DNA from 4 places in the Micromonospora sp. NPDC048907 genome. Region 1 is predicted to be linked to each of the others. Evidence: riboswitches for the same ligand, from Rfam matches in the RefSeq annotation. Region 1 holds a riboswitch; each other region holds the start of a gene.

Evidence for each region. Region 1 has a riboswitch for cyclic di-AMP ahead of ACZ6PY_RS00430 (C40 family peptidase). Riboswitches for the same ligand answer to the same signal wherever they lie in the genome.
Region 2: another riboswitch for cyclic di-AMP. It lies ahead of ACZ6PY_RS02735 (coiled-coil domain-containing protein); the one in region 1 lies ahead of ACZ6PY_RS00430 (C40 family peptidase).
Region 3: another riboswitch for cyclic di-AMP. It lies ahead of ACZ6PY_RS26055 (C39 family peptidase); the one in region 1 lies ahead of ACZ6PY_RS00430 (C40 family peptidase).
Region 4: another riboswitch for cyclic di-AMP. It lies ahead of ACZ6PY_RS16025 (transglycosylase family protein); the one in region 1 lies ahead of ACZ6PY_RS00430 (C40 family peptidase).

Annotation. Positions count from the first base shown of each region.
Region 1 is NZ_JBVJHI010000001.1:83,659-88,142, reverse strand. Features, by position in the region: gene ACZ6PY_RS00445 (zinc metalloprotease) at 1-228, shown strand, start outside; gene ACZ6PY_RS00440 (pyridoxamine 5'-phosphate oxidase family protein) at 317-862, opposite strand; gene dcd (dCTP deaminase) at 941-1,519, shown strand; gene ACZ6PY_RS00430 (C40 family peptidase) at 1,580-2,617, opposite strand; cyclic di-AMP (ydaO/yuaA leader) riboswitch at 2,631-2,766, opposite strand; gene ACZ6PY_RS00425 (N-acetylmuramoyl-L-alanine amidase) at 3,008-4,484, shown strand, end outside.
Region 2 is NZ_JBVJHI010000001.1:544,833-549,316, reverse strand. Features, by position in the region: gene ACZ6PY_RS02755 (heavy metal translocating P-type ATPase) at 1-470, opposite strand, end outside; gene ACZ6PY_RS02750 (hypothetical protein) at 485-1,465, opposite strand; gene ACZ6PY_RS02745 (heavy-metal-associated domain-containing protein) at 1,501-1,710, opposite strand; gene ACZ6PY_RS02740 (metal-sensitive transcriptional regulator) at 1,815-2,114, shown strand; cyclic di-AMP (ydaO/yuaA leader) riboswitch at 2,323-2,453, shown strand; gene ACZ6PY_RS02735 (coiled-coil domain-containing protein) at 2,458-3,477, shown strand; gene ACZ6PY_RS02730 (carbonic anhydrase) at 3,545-4,213, opposite strand; gene ACZ6PY_RS02725 (helix-turn-helix transcriptional regulator) at 4,407-4,484, shown strand, end outside.
Region 3 is NZ_JBVJHI010000008.1:165,374-169,857, reverse strand. Features, by position in the region: gene ACZ6PY_RS26065 (CDP-glycerol glycerophosphotransferase family protein) at 1-574, shown strand, start outside; gene ACZ6PY_RS26060 (alpha/beta fold hydrolase) at 582-1,334, opposite strand; gene ACZ6PY_RS26055 (C39 family peptidase) at 1,439-2,281, opposite strand; cyclic di-AMP (ydaO/yuaA leader) riboswitch at 2,482-2,624, opposite strand; gene ACZ6PY_RS26050 (hypothetical protein) at 2,990-3,787, opposite strand; gene ACZ6PY_RS26045 (hypothetical protein) at 3,947-4,435, opposite strand.
Region 4 is NZ_JBVJHI010000004.1:443,685-448,168, forward strand. Features, by position in the region: gene ACZ6PY_RS16015 (M4 family metallopeptidase) at 1-1,458, shown strand, start outside; gene ACZ6PY_RS16020 (YbaB/EbfC family nucleoid-associated protein) at 1,549-2,010, opposite strand; gene ACZ6PY_RS16025 (transglycosylase family protein) at 2,147-2,812, opposite strand; cyclic di-AMP (ydaO/yuaA leader) riboswitch at 2,812-2,983, opposite strand; gene ACZ6PY_RS16030 (LLM class flavin-dependent oxidoreductase) at 3,322-4,484, shown strand, end outside.

The DNA.
Region 1 (4,484 bases):
CACACCTTCCAGGGTGGGTGCTCCGGCTCGGGTGACAGCGTCTCCGACACCCCGGCCGAGGCCTCGCCGGCCTACGAGTGCCCGACCGGCCGCGACACCTGCACCACCGCCGGCAAGGACCCGATCACCAACTTCATGGACTACACCTACGACTCGTGCATGTACCAGTTCACCGCTGGTCAGGCGAGCCGCATGCTGACCGCCTGGAACGCGTACCGCGCGGCCTGACCGCCGCGCACCACACGCCGGCGCCGGTCCCGTCCTCGGACGGGGCCGGCGCCGGCTTTGTTGGGGCCGGATCCCGACGGGTGCGGAGTCAGGCCGCCGTGCGGCGGGTGTCGAAGCCGTGCCGGCCGCGCCGGCCCTCCGGGGCGAGCGGGTCACGCCGGGCCGGGGCGCTGGCCCCCGGATCGAGCCAGACGCGCACCTCGGGCCGGCCGGTGCCGGGGCTGGCCACCTGGTCGCGCCGGGTCAGCATCGCCACGTCGACGGTGAACTCGAACAGGCGCCAGTCGCCCTGCGGCGCGGCCCGGCCGATCCGGGCCACCCGGGCGACGGTCGCCGGGTCGGTCACCGGGATGGCCCGGCCGGCCACGTAGGCCTCGTCGTCGCTCTCCTCCGGCGGGAAGGAGTGCAGCGCGTAGCGGCCGTCGCGTTCGAGGTCGCGACGCTTGGGCGAGTCGATGACGAAGCACCAGAGCCCGTCGTCGGTGATGACCGGGGAGACCGGGTGCACGCGCGGGCCGCCGTCGGCGCGGACCGTGGCGAGGTAGCCGAAACCCGGCCCGTACTGCTGCAACAGGAGGCGGATCTCGTCGGCGAGTCGGGGCTCGTCGGCGGCGAATTCGGACCAGGAAGCCATGCGGACATTCTATCGAACAGGTGTACGAAGATGTAGTCCGACATGCAGGTCACCCGTACCGGTCGCTATGGTGTTCCGATGCTGCTCTCCGACCGCGACCTGGTCTCCGAGATCAAGGCGGGCACGCTCGCGCTGGAGCCCTTCGAGCCCACGCTGGTGCAGCCGTCCAGCATCGACGTACGTCTGGACCGCTTGTTCCGGGTCTTCAACAACCACCTCTACACGCACATCGACCCGTCCGTGCAGCAGGACGACCTCACCTCGATGGTGGAGGTGCCCGAGGGCCAGCCGTTCGTGCTGCACCCGGGGGAGTTCGTGCTCGCCTCCACGCTGGAAGTGATCTCGCTGGGCGACCAGCTCGCCGGGCGGCTGGAGGGCAAGAGCTCGCTGGGCCGGCTCGGCCTGCTCACCCACTCGACCGCCGGCTTCATCGACCCGGGCTTCTCCGGTCACGTCACGCTGGAGCTGTCCAACGTGGCGAACCTGCCGATCACGCTCTGGCCGGGCATGAAGATCGGCCAGCTCTGCATCTTCCGGCTGTCCTCGCCGGCCGAGCACCCGTACGGCTCGGCGGTGTACGGCTCGCGCTACCAGGGCCAGCGCGGCCCGACCCCGAGCCGCTCCTGGCAGAGCTGGCGCACCTGGCCGACCCGCTGACCGACCGGCACGCCGGAACGGCGCAGGGGCCCCCGCGGCGCGGGAGCCCCTGCGGACCGGTCAGCCCGGGCGGCCGTAGCTGTTGATCTGGCCGTCGTCGACGCGCTTCATCGTGATCGGCTTGCCGGACTGGGAGGCGTGCACCACCCAGCCGTCGCCCACGTACATCCCGACGTGGTGCAGGTCGCTGTAGTAGAAGACGAGGTCACCGGCGCGCAGTTCGCTCCGGCTCACCCGCCTGGTCACGTCGTGCTGCTGCCGGGCGTTGTGCGGCAGCGAGACGCCGGCCTTGGCCCAGGCCGCCATGGTGAGGCCCGAGCAGTCGTAGTGGTCCGGGCCGGCGGCGCCCCAGACGTAGATCTTGCCGATCTGGGCGCAGGCGAACTTGACCGCGACGCCGGCCGGGCCACCGGGGTAACCGGCGGGGCAGGGCGCCGGGCGCAGCGGACCGCCGCCGCCGTTGCCGTAGACCTTGAGGCGCAGCTTCTGCAGCTTGACGATCTCGGCGTCGATCTGCTTCTTCTTGGCCGCGAGCTGGGCCTCGGTGCGCGCCAGCTCAGTGATCATCTCGTCCAGCGGCTGCTTCTTGGCGGCCAGCTGGTCGCGCAGCTCGGCGACGGTCCGCACCTGCTCCTGCTGGCGGTTCGCGAACCGGTCGAGCAGCGCGAGGCCGTCGACCAGCTCGCTCGGCGACCGGCTGCCGAGCAGTGCGTTGACGGTGGAGAGGTTGTTGTCGCCCTTGTAGGCGTCGGCGGCGAGCCCGCCCACCTGACCGAGGGCGGCGTCCACCCGGGCCTGGAGCGGGGCGATCTGCCTGCCCAGCGCGGCGGCCTGCTTCCGCTTGGCGGCGAGCTGCTCGCGCGTGGCGTTGACCTGTTCGATGACCGGTTCGAGCTTGTTCCAGTCCTGGTCGATCTGGCGCTCGATCTCGGTGACCGACGGTTCGGCGTGTGCCGCCGTGGCGCCGCCGGTCAGGACGACGGCGGTGCCGACCAGGGCGGCGAGGGCGGTGGTGCAACGGGACCAGCGGGAACGCGGCGCAGCCGTCGACCGGTCGACCGACCGGACCGACGGTGGCCGCGGGGCATGGTGTGCCACCGGGCTTCCGTACTCCTTCTTCCTGGCCGCCTACCGGGTTAGCTGACGGGTTCGGGCGGGAAGGGAGGCGCCCTACCGCAGTGGCTGCGGATTCACCCCAGTTACCTGGGTCCCCGGCTCGCCCGGAGGCGACTCGGCGGTGTCGGACCGTCACCACCCGGGTTGGACGGTGAAGCTCGCGGCCGACGATTGACCAGAGTAGAGAGCACCGTTATCGTTCCGCAACCCGAGACGCCGTGACACTCCGTACCCGAAAGATTCTTTCAGCGGAGATTACCCATCGGAAAGGTATTGACCCGGACCGCGCGCGGGGTGAGGGTGGGGACGCAGTGACCCCCATCCCTGTCTGGAGGTTCGATGCACCTCTCACCCCCGCCGTCGGGCAGACGGATGCTGCTGGCAGCAGCCGTCGCCGCTGCCACCGCACTCGTGGCGACCGGCCCGGTGGCCGCCCAACCGCTCACCGCCCAACCCGCCACCGACCGCCAGGATCAGTATGCCGCCGCCGCGGCGGAGTACGGCGTGCCGCAGAGCGTCCTGCTCGGCGTCTCGTACCTGGAGTCGCGCTGGGACACCCACCCCGGCCAGCCGAGCACCAGCGGCGGCTACGGCCCGATGCACCTCACCGACGCCCAGCACGTCCTCGCGACGCCGGCCAGCGGCCACGTCAGCGAGGACGAGGACCCGCGGGGCGACGACTCGCGGCCGCTCACCCTCAACCCGGCCCCCTCGGCCGCACCGGCGGAGGACGTGCTGCCGCAGGCGTCCCTGCAGACGCTCGACGCCGCCGCGGCGCTCACCGGCCTCGCCGAGGAGACGCTGCGCACGGACGCGGCCGCCAACATCCGGGGCGGGGCGGCGCTGCTCGCCTCGTACCAGAAGCAGTTGGGCTCGCCGGTCGGCGCCGGCACCGACCCGGCGGCCTGGTACGGCGCGGTGGCCCGCTACTCCGGCGCGGACACCGAGGACGCGGCGGCGGCCTTCGCCGACGAGGTCTACGACCAGCTCGGCCTGGGCGCGACCCGGACCACCGACGACGGCCAGCGGGTGACCCTGGCCGCCACCGCGGTGAAGCCCGACCAGTCCGGGCTGCACCGGCTCGGCCTGCGCCGGGCCGAGCGGCCGGACGGCCTGGAGTGCCCGGTCCGGCTCGCCTGCGAGTGGATCCCGGCCCCCTACGAGCAGTACGGCCCGGGCTCCGGCGACTACGGCAACCACGACCTCGGCAACCGGCCGGCCCAGCAGAAGATCGAATACATCGTCATCCACGACACCGAGGGCTACTTCGGCCCGAGCGTGGACCTGGTGAAGGACCCGACCTACCTGGGCTGGCACTACACGCTGCGCTCGGTGGACGGCTACGTGGCCCAGCACATCAAGGCCAAGGACGTCGGCTGGCACGCCGGCAACTGGTACGTCAACGCCAAGTCCATCGGCCTGGAGCACGAGGGCTTCGCCGGGCACGGCACCTGGTACACCGAGGCGATGTACCGGGCCTCGGCCAAGCTGGTCCGGCACCTGGCGCTGAAGTTCCAGATCCCGCTGGACCGGCAGCACATCATCGGCCACGACAACGTCCCCGGCACCACCGCCTCGACCGTGCGCGGCATGCACTGGGACCCGGGCCCCTACTGGGACTGGTCGCACTACTTCGACCTCATGAAGGCGCCCTTCCGGTCCCTCGGCAACGCGCACACCGGCCTGGTCACCATCGACCCGGACTTCGCCACCAACCAGCCCGCCTTCGTCGGCTGCAACCAGCAGCCGCCGGGCGTCCCGAACCCCGCCCCGCCGGCCGCGCCGTGCCCGCTGCGCGGCTCGTCCGCGGTGGTCCTGCACACCGCGCCGAGCGCGACCGCCCCGCTGG
Region 2 (4,484 bases), 460 kb from region 1:
CCGTGCCGCAGGTTGATCCAGGCGGCGCGGTGGAACGGCAGCCCGCCGTAGACCACGACCGGGGCGGCCAGGGTCAGCGACAGCCACTGCCAGTAGTCGAACTGCCAGGCCGGCACCATGGCCAGCACGATCACCGGCACGGTCAGCACGGCCGACACCCACAACCGGGTACGCAGCCCGCGCAGCTCGTCCACCGGCTCGGCCGGCGCCCCGGCGGCGACCTGCGCGGGCGGCGGCGGGACGACGGCCGTGTAGCCGGTCTTCTCCACGGTGGCGATCAGCTCGGCCGGGCTGACCTCGTCGGCGTACCGGACGGTGGCCTTCTCGGTGGCGTAGTTGACCGTGGCCTCCACGCCGTCCATCCGGTTGAGCTTCTTCTCGATCCGGGCGGCGCAGGAGGCGCAGGTCATGCCGCCGATCGCGAGTTCGATCAGGTGCGGCGCGACCGGCAGGGACTTCGCGGATGTCATCGCGTCACCTCCGGTCAGTTGTGCCCGTGCCCCGGGGTGCCGTGGCCGGCGTCCGGAGTCGGTGCGGTCGTGGGGGCCGGCGCGGCGGGCGCCGGCGTGGCCTGGTCCCCGGCCAGCACGGTGAACTCGGCGGTGTGCACCGCGTCGCCGTGCCGGAAGTCCAGGTAGAGACGGTACGCGCCGGACGAGGGCACCTCGGCGGCGAAGGTGACCGCCGGCCCGGCCGGGGTCCGCCCGTCGCCGGGCGCGCCCTCCGGGTGCACGTGCAGGTACGCCAGGTCGCCCTGGCGCAGCGCCACCAGGTGCCCGTACGCCCCGAGGTAGGGCTGAAGGTCGGTGACGGGCCGGCCGTCACGGCTGACGGTCAGGGTGAGCCGGCTGGTCCGTCCGGGCTGCGGGGCGCCGGTGAGGGTGACCGTGTAGCCGTCGACCGTGGTGCGGGTCACCGGCGCGGGCAGCGGCCGGTGCTCCAGCGCGCCGGGGACGGTGACGTCGACCCCGAGGGTGAGCGGCTCGCCGCCGGTCGGGGTGAAGTCGGCGAACGCCCGCCAGACGCCGGGTCCGGCGAGCGGCGAGGCGACCCGCCAGGTACCGTCGGCGGCCAGCTCGGGGTGGACGTGCCGGAATCCGGAGAGGTCGCGGCGGGCCACGATCAGGTGCATGCGCTTGTCGTGGGCCACGTCGTAGCGGGTGACGGGCCGGCCGTCCGGGCCGGTGATCCGGAAGGCGAACTCGCTCGCGGGGGCGGTCACCGGCTGGAGCGTGTAGCCGCGGTCGGAGACGAGCAGCCCGCCGGGCAGGTGGGCGGTGGCGATGGCCGCGTGGCCTCCGTCGCCGTGGTCGGACGCGCCGGAGTCGTGTCCGGCGTCGGTGGCGTCGTGGCGGGTCTCGGCGGCCGGGGTGACGGGGCCGGCCAGGTGGCCGACCCCGTACGCCGTGCCGAACACCGCCGCGAGCCCGAGGGCGAAGCCGCTCAGCTTCGTCGCCGTGTTCATCGGGGCACCTCGGTTCCTTCGGGTCCGCGGAACCGTCACGCCCCGACGAGGTCGTAACCGGCCTCGTCGACGGCGGCGCGGACGGTGTCCGTGTCCAGCGGGCTCCGGCTGGTGACGGTGACCCGGCCGGAGGCCAGGTCGACCTGGACGTCGGTGACGCCCGGCAGCGCGCTCACCTCGGCGCTCACCGAGTTGACGCAGTGCCCGCAGGTCATGCCCTGCACCTGGTACGTGGTGGTGACCATCGCGCATCCTCCCTTTCCGCCGCTCCCGTTACCGTTACCCGGTGGGGGTATCGGCCACGAGACGACCGTACCATACCCCCGAGGGGTACGCTATCCTTGGCGTCATGACCGCACCGACGACCCCGACCCGGGGCTACACCGCCAGCAAGGACCAGCTCCTCGCGCGGCTCCGCCGCATCGAGGGCCAGGTTCGCGGCATCGAGAAGATGGTCGAGGACGACCGTTACTGCATCGACGTGCTGACGCAGATCTCCGCCATCCAGGCCGCGCTCGACAAGGTCGGCCTCGGCCTGCTCGACGGGCACGCCCGGCACTGCATGCACGAGGGCGCCGCCGAGGGCCGCGCCGACGAGATGGCCACCGAGATGATGGCCGCCGTCGGCCGCCTCATGAAGCGGGGCTGACCGGCCCGGCGGATCTCCCCGGGCGGCACCGGGAGCACGCAGGCCGCATGGTGACACTCCGCAGCGTGACGGCGGATCTCAAACGCGATCCTGGTCACGCAGGGCGAGGACGAATTCTCGCTATTGGTCGGCTTCCGGACGTAGAACACCGGGAGGACTCTCGGGTAACCTCGCTGCCGGTCACCGCCGAAGGCGCGCACCGGCGCCAGCGGTGCCGCCGCCCAATCGCCCGCGGGCGAGCCGGGGAACCAGGTACATGGGGTGAATCCGCGCGAGCGGTAGGGGCCACTTCCGTCCCGAACCCGTCAGCTAACCCGGTCGGCGGCCGACGGAAGGGAACACTGTGACGGCACCCCTGCGCCGCTGGCTGACCCCCGTGGTGGCCGTGCTGGCCGCGATCACCGTGCTGGCGGGGCCGACCCCGGCGACGGCCGCTCCGAGCACCCCCACCCCCTCGGGGCACTCCGAGGAGGAGGACGACCCCCTCATCACCGAGGCCATCGACGCCGCCAACCGGGCGTACCTCCAGGCCAAGGCGAAGCTCGACACGTCGCGCAAGCGTCAGCTCCAGCTCGCCCTCGAGGTCAAGGCGGCGCAGAGCGAGCTCGACGCGCTGAGCCCGCAGGTGGCCCAGATCGCGGCGCAGTCCTACCGCACCGGCCGGATGGGCGCCATGGCCATGCTGATGGAGAGCAACACGCCCGACTCGTTCGTCCGGCGGGCGGCCGCCCTCGACGAGCTGAACCTGCTGAACTCGCAGAAGCTCGCCGCCATCAACGCCGCGAAGACCCGCGCCGAGCAGGCCAAGATCGCGCTCGACATCGAGGTCCGCGAGCAGGAGAAGCAGAAGAACGCGATGGCCCGCGAGAAGGCCGAGACGGAGAAGGCGCTGAAGCTGGTCGGCGGGATCGGCTTCACCGGCGGCCTGGTCTCGGCCACCTCGCCGGTGGCCCGCGTCGGCCCGGGCCGCACCTCGGACGGCGACTGGAAGCCGGAGTCGTGCAGCGAGAACGACCCGACCACCTCGGGCTGCGTCACCCCGCGCACGCTGCACGCGTACAAGGAGGTCAAGCGGGCCGGCTTCAACCGCTTCGTGGGCTGCCACCGCAACGGCGGGCCGTTCGAGCACCCGAAGGGCCGGGCCTGCGACTGGTCGTTGCAGAAGAGCGGCTTCTCCTCGTGGCGCACGAAGGACCAGCGGATGTACGGCAACAACGTCGCCGCCTTCCTCATCCGCAACGCGGACCGGCTGGGCATCTACTACGTGATCTGGAACCGGCAGATCTGGTTCCCGGCCACCGGCTGGAAGTCCTACAGCGGGCCCTCCGACCACACCGACCACGTGCACATGTCGCTGCTCTGACGACGTACGCCGAAAGGGGCCGGCCCGCGACGCGCGGGCCGGCCCCTTCGACGTCTCCTGACGGCCGTCAGGTGGCGAGCGCCGGGTCCGCGGGCGCGGCCGGGGCGGGCACCGGGATGGCGGGCGCGCCGGTCGGGGCCTGTGCCACGGTGCGCACCTCGCCGGCGCTGAGCCGGTACGACAGGCCGACCACCGTGCACCGCCCGGCGGCAACCGCGTCCGCGAGGACGACAGACCGGGCGAGCATCGTCTCCACGGTCTGGGCGATGTGGATGTCGACGATCCCGTCGAGGTCCTCGACGCCCTCCCGGCCGGCCCGGAGCAGGCTGGGCGCGACGGCGTCCACCACCGCGCCGAGGTGCCCGGACGGCGACGTGCCGGTGCGGACCGAATCGCGGGCGGCCTGGACCGCGCCGCACGAGTCGTGGCCTAGCACCACCACGAGCGGGGTGCCCAGCACGGTCACCGCGTATTCCACGCTGCCGAGCACCTCGGGGCCGGCGGTGTGGCCGGCGGTGCGGACCACGAAGAGATCACCGAGGCCCCGGTCGAAGATGATCTCGGCGGCGAGCCGCGAGTCGGAGCAGCCGACGATCACGGCGAACGGGTGCTGGCCGTCGGCGACGGCCGCCCGGTGTCCGGCGTCCTGGTTGGGATGGCGCGGGGCGCCGGTGACGAACCGGTGGTTACCGGCGTAGAGCTCGGCGAGCGCCTGCTCGGGAGTGGTCGGCGACACTGATCCTCACCTCGTCCTCGCGCGAAAACGCCCTGGTCAGCCGGCCGGCGACGGAGGCGGCCTCGGCACCCACGGTCACACGCAGTCCAAGGTACGTCAAGATTTACGTGATACGGATTTCATACGTCGGCGCGATCTTGACGGCGGCCCCGGCAGCCGCCTCGACAGGACCGGGACATCCGGGAGCCATACCATGACCATCATGGCGACGACACCAGGTGAGAAAGGCAGCGGCCGGAACTGGACTTTCCTCACCAACCACGGGCACGTG
Region 3 (4,484 bases), on a different contig from region 1:
GCCGGTGGCCGAGACGCTGATCCGCCGGCTGCTCGACCGGGGGGCCACGGTGATCCTGCGGGCCCACCCGTACACCACCCAGAACCCGGCCTCGGCGCGGCAGCTGGCCCGCCTCACCGAGTTGCTCGCCGCCGACCGGGCCCGGACCGGGCGGGCGCACCTGTGGGGGGCGGCGGCCGGCCGCGAGCTGACCCTGACCGAGTGCGTCAACCGGGCCGACGCCCTGGTCTCGGACGTGTCCGGGGTGATCTCCGACTGGCTCTACTCGGGCAAGCCGTACGCGGTCACCGACATGGGCGTCGACGGGGAGGACTTCGTCGCGCGGTTCCCGCTGGCCGGCTCCGGCTACGTGCTGCGCCGGGACATGTCCAACGTGGACGAGGTGCTGACCGGCCTGCTGGACACCGACCCGAAGGCGGCGGCGCGCTGGGCCACCCGGGCCCGCTACCTGGGCGACTTCCCGGCCGAGTCGTACGCCGAGGTGTTCCTCGACGCCGCCCGCCGGCAGCTCGCGCCGGCACCGACCGCGCCCGCCCCGCGCGACGGCTCGCCGGTCCCCTCCCCCGCCGCCTGACGGACGGTCAGAGGTACGCGTCGAGCAGGGCGAGCACCGCCGCCGGATCCTCGACGTGCGCGTTGTGGCCCAGGCCCGGCAGGGTGGCGACCGGGACGCCCAGTTCCTTGAGCTGCGCGTCGGTCACCATCGGGTCGTGCTCCCCACGGGCCAGCAGCACGGGGACGTCGATGGCGGCGAGCAGCGCCGGCAGCCGGGGCTCCCCCACCGCGAAGGCCGCCGGGTCCATGGCGAGCCGCCACCGGCCGTCCTCGCGGCGCAGCCCCGCCTCCACCACGGGGTGGTCGGGGGCGAACAGCCCGGCCAGCCCGGAGACCCGCAGGTAACGGCGGGCCGCCTCGTCCCGGGTGGCGAACCAGGTCACCGGCCGGGCGGCCAGCTCGCGGGTCTTCTCCAGGTCGGCCGGGGACCAGACGGCCTTGATGCCGAGCCCGACCACCGCGTCGACCGGCAGGCGCCGCGACCGCGCGGCCAGCGCCAGCGCCACCACCCCGCCGAGGGAGTGGCCGAGCAGCACGAGCCGGTCCCGGGGGCCGAGCCGCTCGGCCACCGGGCCGAACCCCTCGACCACCCGCCGGGCCAGGGCCTCGAAGGAGTATTCCGGCAGCGGGGGCGACCAGCCGTGCCCGGCCAGGTCGGGGGCGAGCCAGCGCCCCGCCCAGTGACGCTCCAGCAGCGGCGCCCACGGCAGCCACACCTCACCGGTGGCGCCCATGCCGTGCAGCAGCAGCAGCTGGCGGGTACCCGTCTCGTCGGCCATAGGGCGCAGTGTGCCACCGGACGGACACGACGCGCGAGAGCAGCCGGCACGACGACGTCGGGCACCGGCTCGGTGGAGCCGGTGCCCGACGGGGATGGGTGCGATCAGGCGGAGTAGCCGCGGGTGGCCGCCCAGTTCGCCAGGTCGATGGTGCTGACCCAGTACGCGGGCAGCGCCGGGTTCGCCGAGTCGGCGATCCGGACGGTCCGGCCGTCGCTCTTGTAGCCGACCACGGCGATGTAGTGGCCGCCCGGGAAGGAGTGCCAGCCGCCGTCGGTGTCGGTGGCGTCGCCGGCCACGTTGACCACCACGCCCCGGCCGTCGGTGATCGCCCTGACCACGTCCGCCTGGAGCTGGTCGATCTCGGCGGGGCTCGCCGAGCCGCCGAACATGTGGGTCCGGTACGGGTTGCCCTTGACCATCTGGTTCAGGCCGCGGGTGGTGTCCTCGGCCGAGTTGGTGCCGCTCTCGGTGGTGCCGAGCGGGCCGGCCATCGCTTCCTGGGTGGTCTCGACGCCGCTCGCGCTGAGCGCGTTCCGCACCGCGGCCGGGCCGCAGTTCCAGTACTGGGTCTGCGCCTGGTACTCGTAGTCGAGGACCTTGGTCGACGGCGGCTTCGGCTTCGCCTTCGGGGTGGTGTCCGGGTCGGTGGTGGCCTTGGCCGCGGCCTTCGCGACCGACGGCGACGCGCTCGGCGAGGCGGACGGCGACGGGATGGCGACCCGGGCCTCGCCCCGGCTGGCGACCTCACCGAGCCGCGAGCCCAGCTCGGCGACCGCGGCGGTGTTCTCCCGGTGGACCGGGGCCTCGTCGGTGGCGGTGAGGGCGGCGCCGGCGCCGCCGGCCAGCACGAGCGCGGCGGCCGAGCCGGCGAGAATCTGGTACGGGCGCTCGGTCACGAGACGCCGCAGCTGACGCTTCAGGTGATGCTTCACGGGTTCCTCCACGGAGCGTGCGCGGCACACGCCGGCCCCACGCACGGAGGAGCTCACGCGCGCTGGCGGGGCGGCGGGTCGCCGCGGAAGGGGAGCGCCCGGGGGCCGGGCGGTCGGGGAGTGGCCGGGTCAGGTCGCCGTCAGGCGAGCGCCGGCACCACGATGCCGTGGAGGCGGGGGGACGAGCGGGGGGTGGTGAGCACGAGGAATAGCACTCCTTCCGTGGCCGCCGACCGGGTTAGCTGACGGATTCGGGCGGGAAGTACGCCCTACCGCGGGCCCGTGGCCCGCGGATTCACCCCGGTGTTGCTGTGGGTCCCCGGTTCGTGAAGGCACGATTAGGCGGGTCGGCGCGGCGTCGCCACTTGCGATCGGAAACCGCTCCGGACGCGCCGACACTACCGGTGGGTACCTCTCCTGCCAAGCGCTCCCACCTGCGTAAACCTCGTGCACCGCTACGGATTTCGGAACAGTCGGTCACTCACTTCACTCAATGGGACGAGCAGTTACGGTGGCGCCGCGCGGCGGAAAGCGGACATCCGGTGGCGGCCGGCCCGGGATTGCGGTCATCGATCGGCCAACCTGTCCCCTGGTGACCGTTTCCGGGATGGCCGTGACCGGGCTCACCACATTTCGGATAACAATTCGGTCGACGCCGCTCCGTCCCGGCGGCACCGGCGTGCCGCCGTCCCGGGCGGTGTCGTCGCGAGCGGGTCCGGGTCAGCCGGCCCGGGCGGGGCGCCAGCGGGCGCCGGGCACCGCGGCCGGCGCCGGGACCGGGAGCCGGGTCGTCGCCGCGTCGTCGCGGCCCTCCACCGCCGCGACCGGGTCCTCGGCACGGCCGGGGCGGAGCGCGGTGGCCGCCGCGTAGGACTCGGCGGAGAGCGTTCGCGCCGCCTCGGCCGCGAGCTCGGCGTCCCGCCAGGCCCGCCGCTCCCGCTCCGCGGCCGCCGCCCAGGCCGCCCGGCGGCTCTCGCGTACCGCCCGGGCCAGGACGATCTCCTGCTCGGCCGGGTGCCGGCGCGGGTCCCACCCGTTGCGGCGGGCCAGCACGTCCGCGAGCTGCCGCGCGCTCAGGTCGCCCCGCCAGTGCGCGGTCATCGCCGCGTGGTGCAGCCAGCGCTCCCGGGCCGCGTACTCGGCCGGGGTGCGCGGGGTGTGCGGCGCGGGCAGGGCGGCGGCCGGAGCCAGGCGGCGGGCGCCGGCCTCGGCCTCGTCGTACGCCCGCCAGGCCCGGTCGGCCTCGTCCTGGGCGGTGAGCCACTGCTCCCGGCGCCGCCGGGCGGTCTGCGCGGCACCGGCGGCGGCCACCGCCACCTCGTCGGCGTAGCGGCGCAGGTCGGCCCGGCGCGCGGCCGCCTCCACGGCCGGGTCGGGGGCCGCGTCGGAGGCGCCGTCCCGCTCCGGGCGGGCGACCAGCACGGCGAGCAGGCCGAGGGCGAGCAGGAGCAGGGCCGACCAGATGGCGGCGGCCTCGGGCACCTCGGTCAGGAAATGGTAGAGAACGGTCTGCGGCATGGTCGGCACCTCACGGGAGAAAACGTGGTGGAGAGGTGTCCGCACGACCCGCGGCGGCGGGGGCGGCGGCAACGGGTGCCGCCGGGCCGCCCGGCGGGCGGGGTGCGGGGGTGAGGTTCGGTGCGTGCGGCGGGCGCGGGCCGTCGGCCGGCGGGCGGGTCAGCGGGCGGGCGGGGCCCGGGAGCCGACGGTGGCCGGGACCAGCCCGGTGAGGGCGAGCGGCCGGTCCGCGGCGCGGGTCACCGCCGCGGGCGCCGCCGGCCAGGGCTGACCCGCCGGCAGGGCCGGCGCGTCGACGGCTTCGCCCCGGATGTCCTGGCCGGTGCCGGCGGTGGCGGGGCCAGCCGCGACCCGGAGCTGCCCGGCGGCGTCGGCGCGCAGGGGCAGACCCTCGGCGGAGGCCGCCACGGTCGCCGCCACCGGTGCGGTCGCGGCCGGTGCGGTCGCGGCCGGTGCGGTCACGGCCGGTGCGGTCGCGGCCGGTGCGGTCGCGGCCGGTGCGGTCGCCACCGGCGCGGTCGCAGGTGCGCCGAGCGGCAGCGTGGTCGCGCCGAAGGAGCAGGCGACGAGCACGGCCAGCGTGGCCAGCATCCGGGCGGTCCAGCGCGCCACCCACCACAAGGGACAGGTGAGCGCGATGGGCAGCACGGGTACAAACTACCGCCGATGACGCCACATCGCACCGTCGCGCGGGCGT
Region 4 (4,484 bases), on a different contig from region 1:
CACGGCACCGGCACCGGGGCGTGGAACGGGCCCAACCCGTTGACCTTGAACACCACGCAGTCGGGCGGCACGTACTCCATGAAGGACCCGACCGTCACCAACCTGAGCTGCCAGGACGCCGCGAACAACACGACGTTCAGCGGTTCCGACGACGTCTGGGGCAACGGCACCGCCACCAACAAGGAGACCGGCTGCGTCGACGCGCTGTTCGCCGCGCAGACCGAGCACAAGATGCTCGCGCAGTGGCTGGGCCGCAACGGCGCCGACGGCAACGGCGGCTACTGGCCGATCCGGGTGGGCCTGAACGACCAGAACGCCTACTACGACGGCAGCCAGGTCCAGATCGGCAAGAACACCTCGGGCCAGTGGATCGGCTCGCTCGACGTGGTGGCCCACGAGATCGGCCACGGCATCGACGACCACACGCCGGGCGGCATCTCCGGCGGCGGCACGCAGGAGTTCGTCGCCGACACCTTCGGCGCGGCCACCGAGTGGTTCGCCAACGAGCCGTCCAGCTACGACGCTCCCGACTTCCTGGTCGGCGAGAAGGTCAACCTGGTGGGCAGCGGCCCGATCCGCAACATGTACAACCCGTCGGCGCTCGGCGACCCGAACTGCTACTCCAGCAGCATCCCGGGCACCGAGGTGCACGCCGCGGCGGGCCCCGGCAACCACTGGTTCTACCTGCTGGCCAACGGCAGCAGCCCGACCAACGGCCAGCCGGCCAGCTCCACCTGCAACGGCAGCAGCGTCACCGGCCTGGGCATCCAGAAGGCCATGAAGATCATGTACAACGCGATGCTGCTGAAGACCTCGTCCTCGTCGTACCTGAAGTACCGGGTCTGGACGCTGCAGGCCGCGAAGAACCTCTACCCGACCAGCTGCACCGAGTTCAACGCGGTCAAGGCCGCCTGGACCGCGATCAGCGTGCCGGCGCAGACCGGTGAGGCCACGTGCACGGGCAGCACCCCGACGCCGACCACCACGACCACCCCGCCGTCGGGCAGCTGCACCGGCCAGAAGCTGGCCAACCCCGGCTTCGAGTCGGGCAACGTGAGCTGGAGCGCCAGCTCCGGCGTCATCACGAACGACACCGCCCAGGCCGCGCACGGCGGCTCGTACAAGGCCTGGCTCGACGGCTACGGCTCGACGCACACCGACACCCTCACCCAGTCGGTGTCGATCCCCGCCGGCTGCCGGGCGACGTTGAGCTTCTGGCTGCACATCGACAGCGCGGAGTCGACCACGACCACCGCCTACGACAAGCTGACCGTGAAGGCGGGCAGCACCACGCTGGCCACCTACTCCAACCTCAACAAGGCCACCGGCTACGTGCAGCGGTCCTTCGACGTCTCGTCGCTGGCCGGCACCACCGCCACCATCTCGTTCAGCGGCGTGGAGGACAGCTCCCTGCAGACCTCGTTCGTCGTCGACGACACCTCGCTCACCCTGAGCTGAGCACACCGGAGCGGCCGGCCGTCGTCCTCCCGACGGCCGGCCGCTTCGTCGTCTCCGCCGCGGGACGTGGCCGGTCGGTCGCGGCCGCGGTCAGGCCGGGTGGGTCGCGCGCGGGCCGGCGGCGCCGTCGCGGCGGATCCGGGCCGCGACGCCCTCCATGGCCCGGCTGAACCGCTCCATGTCCCGCGCGGACTGCTCCGGCAGGCCGCCGAGCCGGGCGGCGAGGGCGTCCACGTCCGCCCGGGCCGACGCGCTGACCCGCGCGTCCAGCTCGGTGAGCGCGGCGTTCACGGCCACCACGAGGTGCCCGCACAGGGCTTCCAAGGGCTCCCCGGCCAGCTCCGGGTCGACGGTGAGGGACTCCAGCCGGCCACCCTGGACGGCGACGGCCCGGACCCGGCCGCCGGCCGCGGCGCCCTCGGCGCGGAGCAGCTCGGCCGGCGCGCCGTCGGCGTGCTCGACGGCCCGGGACCGCATCGCGGACAGCGCCTGTTGCGTCCTGGTCAGCAGCTCGTCGAGGCTCGCGGCCGCGGAGAACGAGTCGTTGGTCATATCCGCGCTTTCTTCACGTCTTTCCGAGCACCGTGACGATAGCAACCGGCCCCGACGTGGAACGCCCGGCCGGGGAGCCCCGGCCGGGCGTTCGTGGTGCGGTGGACCGGCCCGCGCGGGCCGGGCCCGGTGGGGCTCAGCGCAGGCGCAGCCTCTGGCCCGGGAAGATCAGACCCGGGTCGGTGCCGACCACGCCCCTGTTGCGCTCGTAGAGGGCGCGCCAACCGCCGGCGACGCCCGTCGCGGCGGCGATCCCGGAGAGGGTGTCCCCGGGCCGGACCAGGTAGCCCCCGGCGCTCGGCGTGGTGCGCCGGGCGCCGTGGGCGGCCGGCCGGTCGCCCCGCGACGACCGGTCCGAGGTGGCCTTCTTCGTCGTGGCCTTCCTCGTCGCGGCCTTCTTCGAGCCCGAGTCGCTGGCCGAGTACCGCTTGGTCGAGCCACCCTTCTTGCCGCACACCGGCCAGGCGCCGATGCCCTGTCCGTCGAGGACCTTCTCGGCGACGGCGATCTGCTCACCGCGGCTGGCCAGGTCGGCCCGGCTGGCGTACCTCTGGCCGCCGTAGCCGTTCCAGGTGCTCCGGGTGAACTGGAGCCCGCCGTAGTAGCCGTTGCCGGTGTTGATGTGCCAGTTGCCGCCGGACTCGCACTGGGCGACGGCGTCCCAGTTGACGCCGGCGGCGCTGGCCGGAGCCGCGGGGCCGAGGAAGGCGGCGGCGCCGGTGGCGGCGCCGACGACGAGAGCCCCGACGGCGGTGCGACGCCGCGCGACCCGTCGATGACGGGCGACGTGTTCAGTTGCCATGTGGTTGTCCTCCACGCCGACGAGGTGAGCTGTCGGGTTCGGGCGAGGAGCCCGGCCGCCGCAGGCGGCTTCACCCCGAGGTGTCGTGCACCGAGGAACGTGTGGGTCCCCCGCTCCCGCCCGAGGTCCAGGTACCACCGGGCCGGCGGCGGGATTAGGCGTTGCCGGCCCGTGGTGTCCGCGATCGCGAACGGACTCGACGTTAGGAACGGTTTGTGACGAACGCCCACTTCTTGTGAAGTTCTTCACCCGGCCGGGCGACGGCCCCGCCCCTCGGCTGCGGAACCGTCGAATCTGTCGTAGCAACCTGGCCATCGCCGAGTTTTCCCAGCTCACGAAGGCTCTTCCGGGGTTCCGGCCGAAGAGGACGGCCGAGCCGCGCCGGGTCCACCGTGGCAAGTGGCCGCGTCGCGTCGCGGATCCCGGAGCCGGTGGGTTCCCCGGTTGCCGCGCGACGCGGAGGGCTACCGTGGGCAGGTTCACGCAAGATCGGCACGAGGCGGCGAGGCATGAGCGACCACGGACACGAGCTGGCCTTCGGCGGCTTCCTCACCCCGAGCGCCGGGCGACCGGAGCAGGTGGTGGCGCGGGCCAAGCTGTGCGAGCAGGCCGGTCTGGACCTGGTGACCTTCCAGGACCACCCGTACCAGCCCGGGTTCCTGGACACCTGGACGCTGATGTCCTTCGTGGCCGCGGCCACCAGTCGCATCACCCTCGCGGGCAACGTGCTCAACCTGCCGTTGCGCCAGCCGGTGGTGCTGGCCCGCAGCGTGGCCAGTCTGGACCTGCTCACCGGCGGCCGGGTGGAGCTGGGGCTCGGCGCCGGCGCGTTCTGGGAGGCGATCGAGGCGGTCGGCGGCCGGCGGCTCTCCCCGGGCGCGGCCGTGGACGCCCTCGACGAGGCGATCCGGGTGATCCGCGAGGTGTGGGACACCGAACGGCGCGGCATGGTCCGGGTCGAGGGCGAGCACTACCGGGTGGTCGGGGCGAAGCGCGGGCCGGCCCCGGCCCACCCCGTGCGGGTCTGGGTCGGCGCGTACAAGCCGCGGATGCTGCGGCTGGTCGGTCGCCGCGCGGACGGCTGGCTGCCGTCGCTGGCGTACCTGCCGAAGGGGCCGGCGGAGCTGCCCGCGTTGAACGCGCTGATCGACGAGGCCGCCGCGGAGGCCGGGCGTGAGCCGGGCGCGGTCCGCCGGCTGCTCAACGTCACCGGCACCTTCGCCCGGTCCTCCGGCGGCTTCCTGGACGGCCCGCCGGAGCAGTGGGTCGAGGAGCTGGCCGGGCTCGCCCTGGACCACGGCGTCGCCACGTTCATCCTCGGCAGCGACGAGCCGCGCGCCGTGCAGCTCTTCGCCCAGGAGGTGGCGCCCGCGGTCCGCGAGCTGGTCGCCGCCGAACGCACCACGCCGGGCAGCCGCGCCCACGCCGTCGAGGAGCAGCAGGCCGCCGCCGCGGCCGGCGGGTCGACCGCACTCGCGGTCACCCCCACCCCCGACCCGGGGGTACGCCTGAGCCCGCGCCGGCTGTGGGACGAGTCCACCCGGCCGGCCGCGCCGCCGGCACCGGCCGGGCACGTCTACAGCCCGCACGGTCAGGCCGCCGGGCAGCACCTGGTGGACGTTCACGACCACCTGCGCCAGGAACTCGCGCAGGTGCGTGACCTGCTCGAACA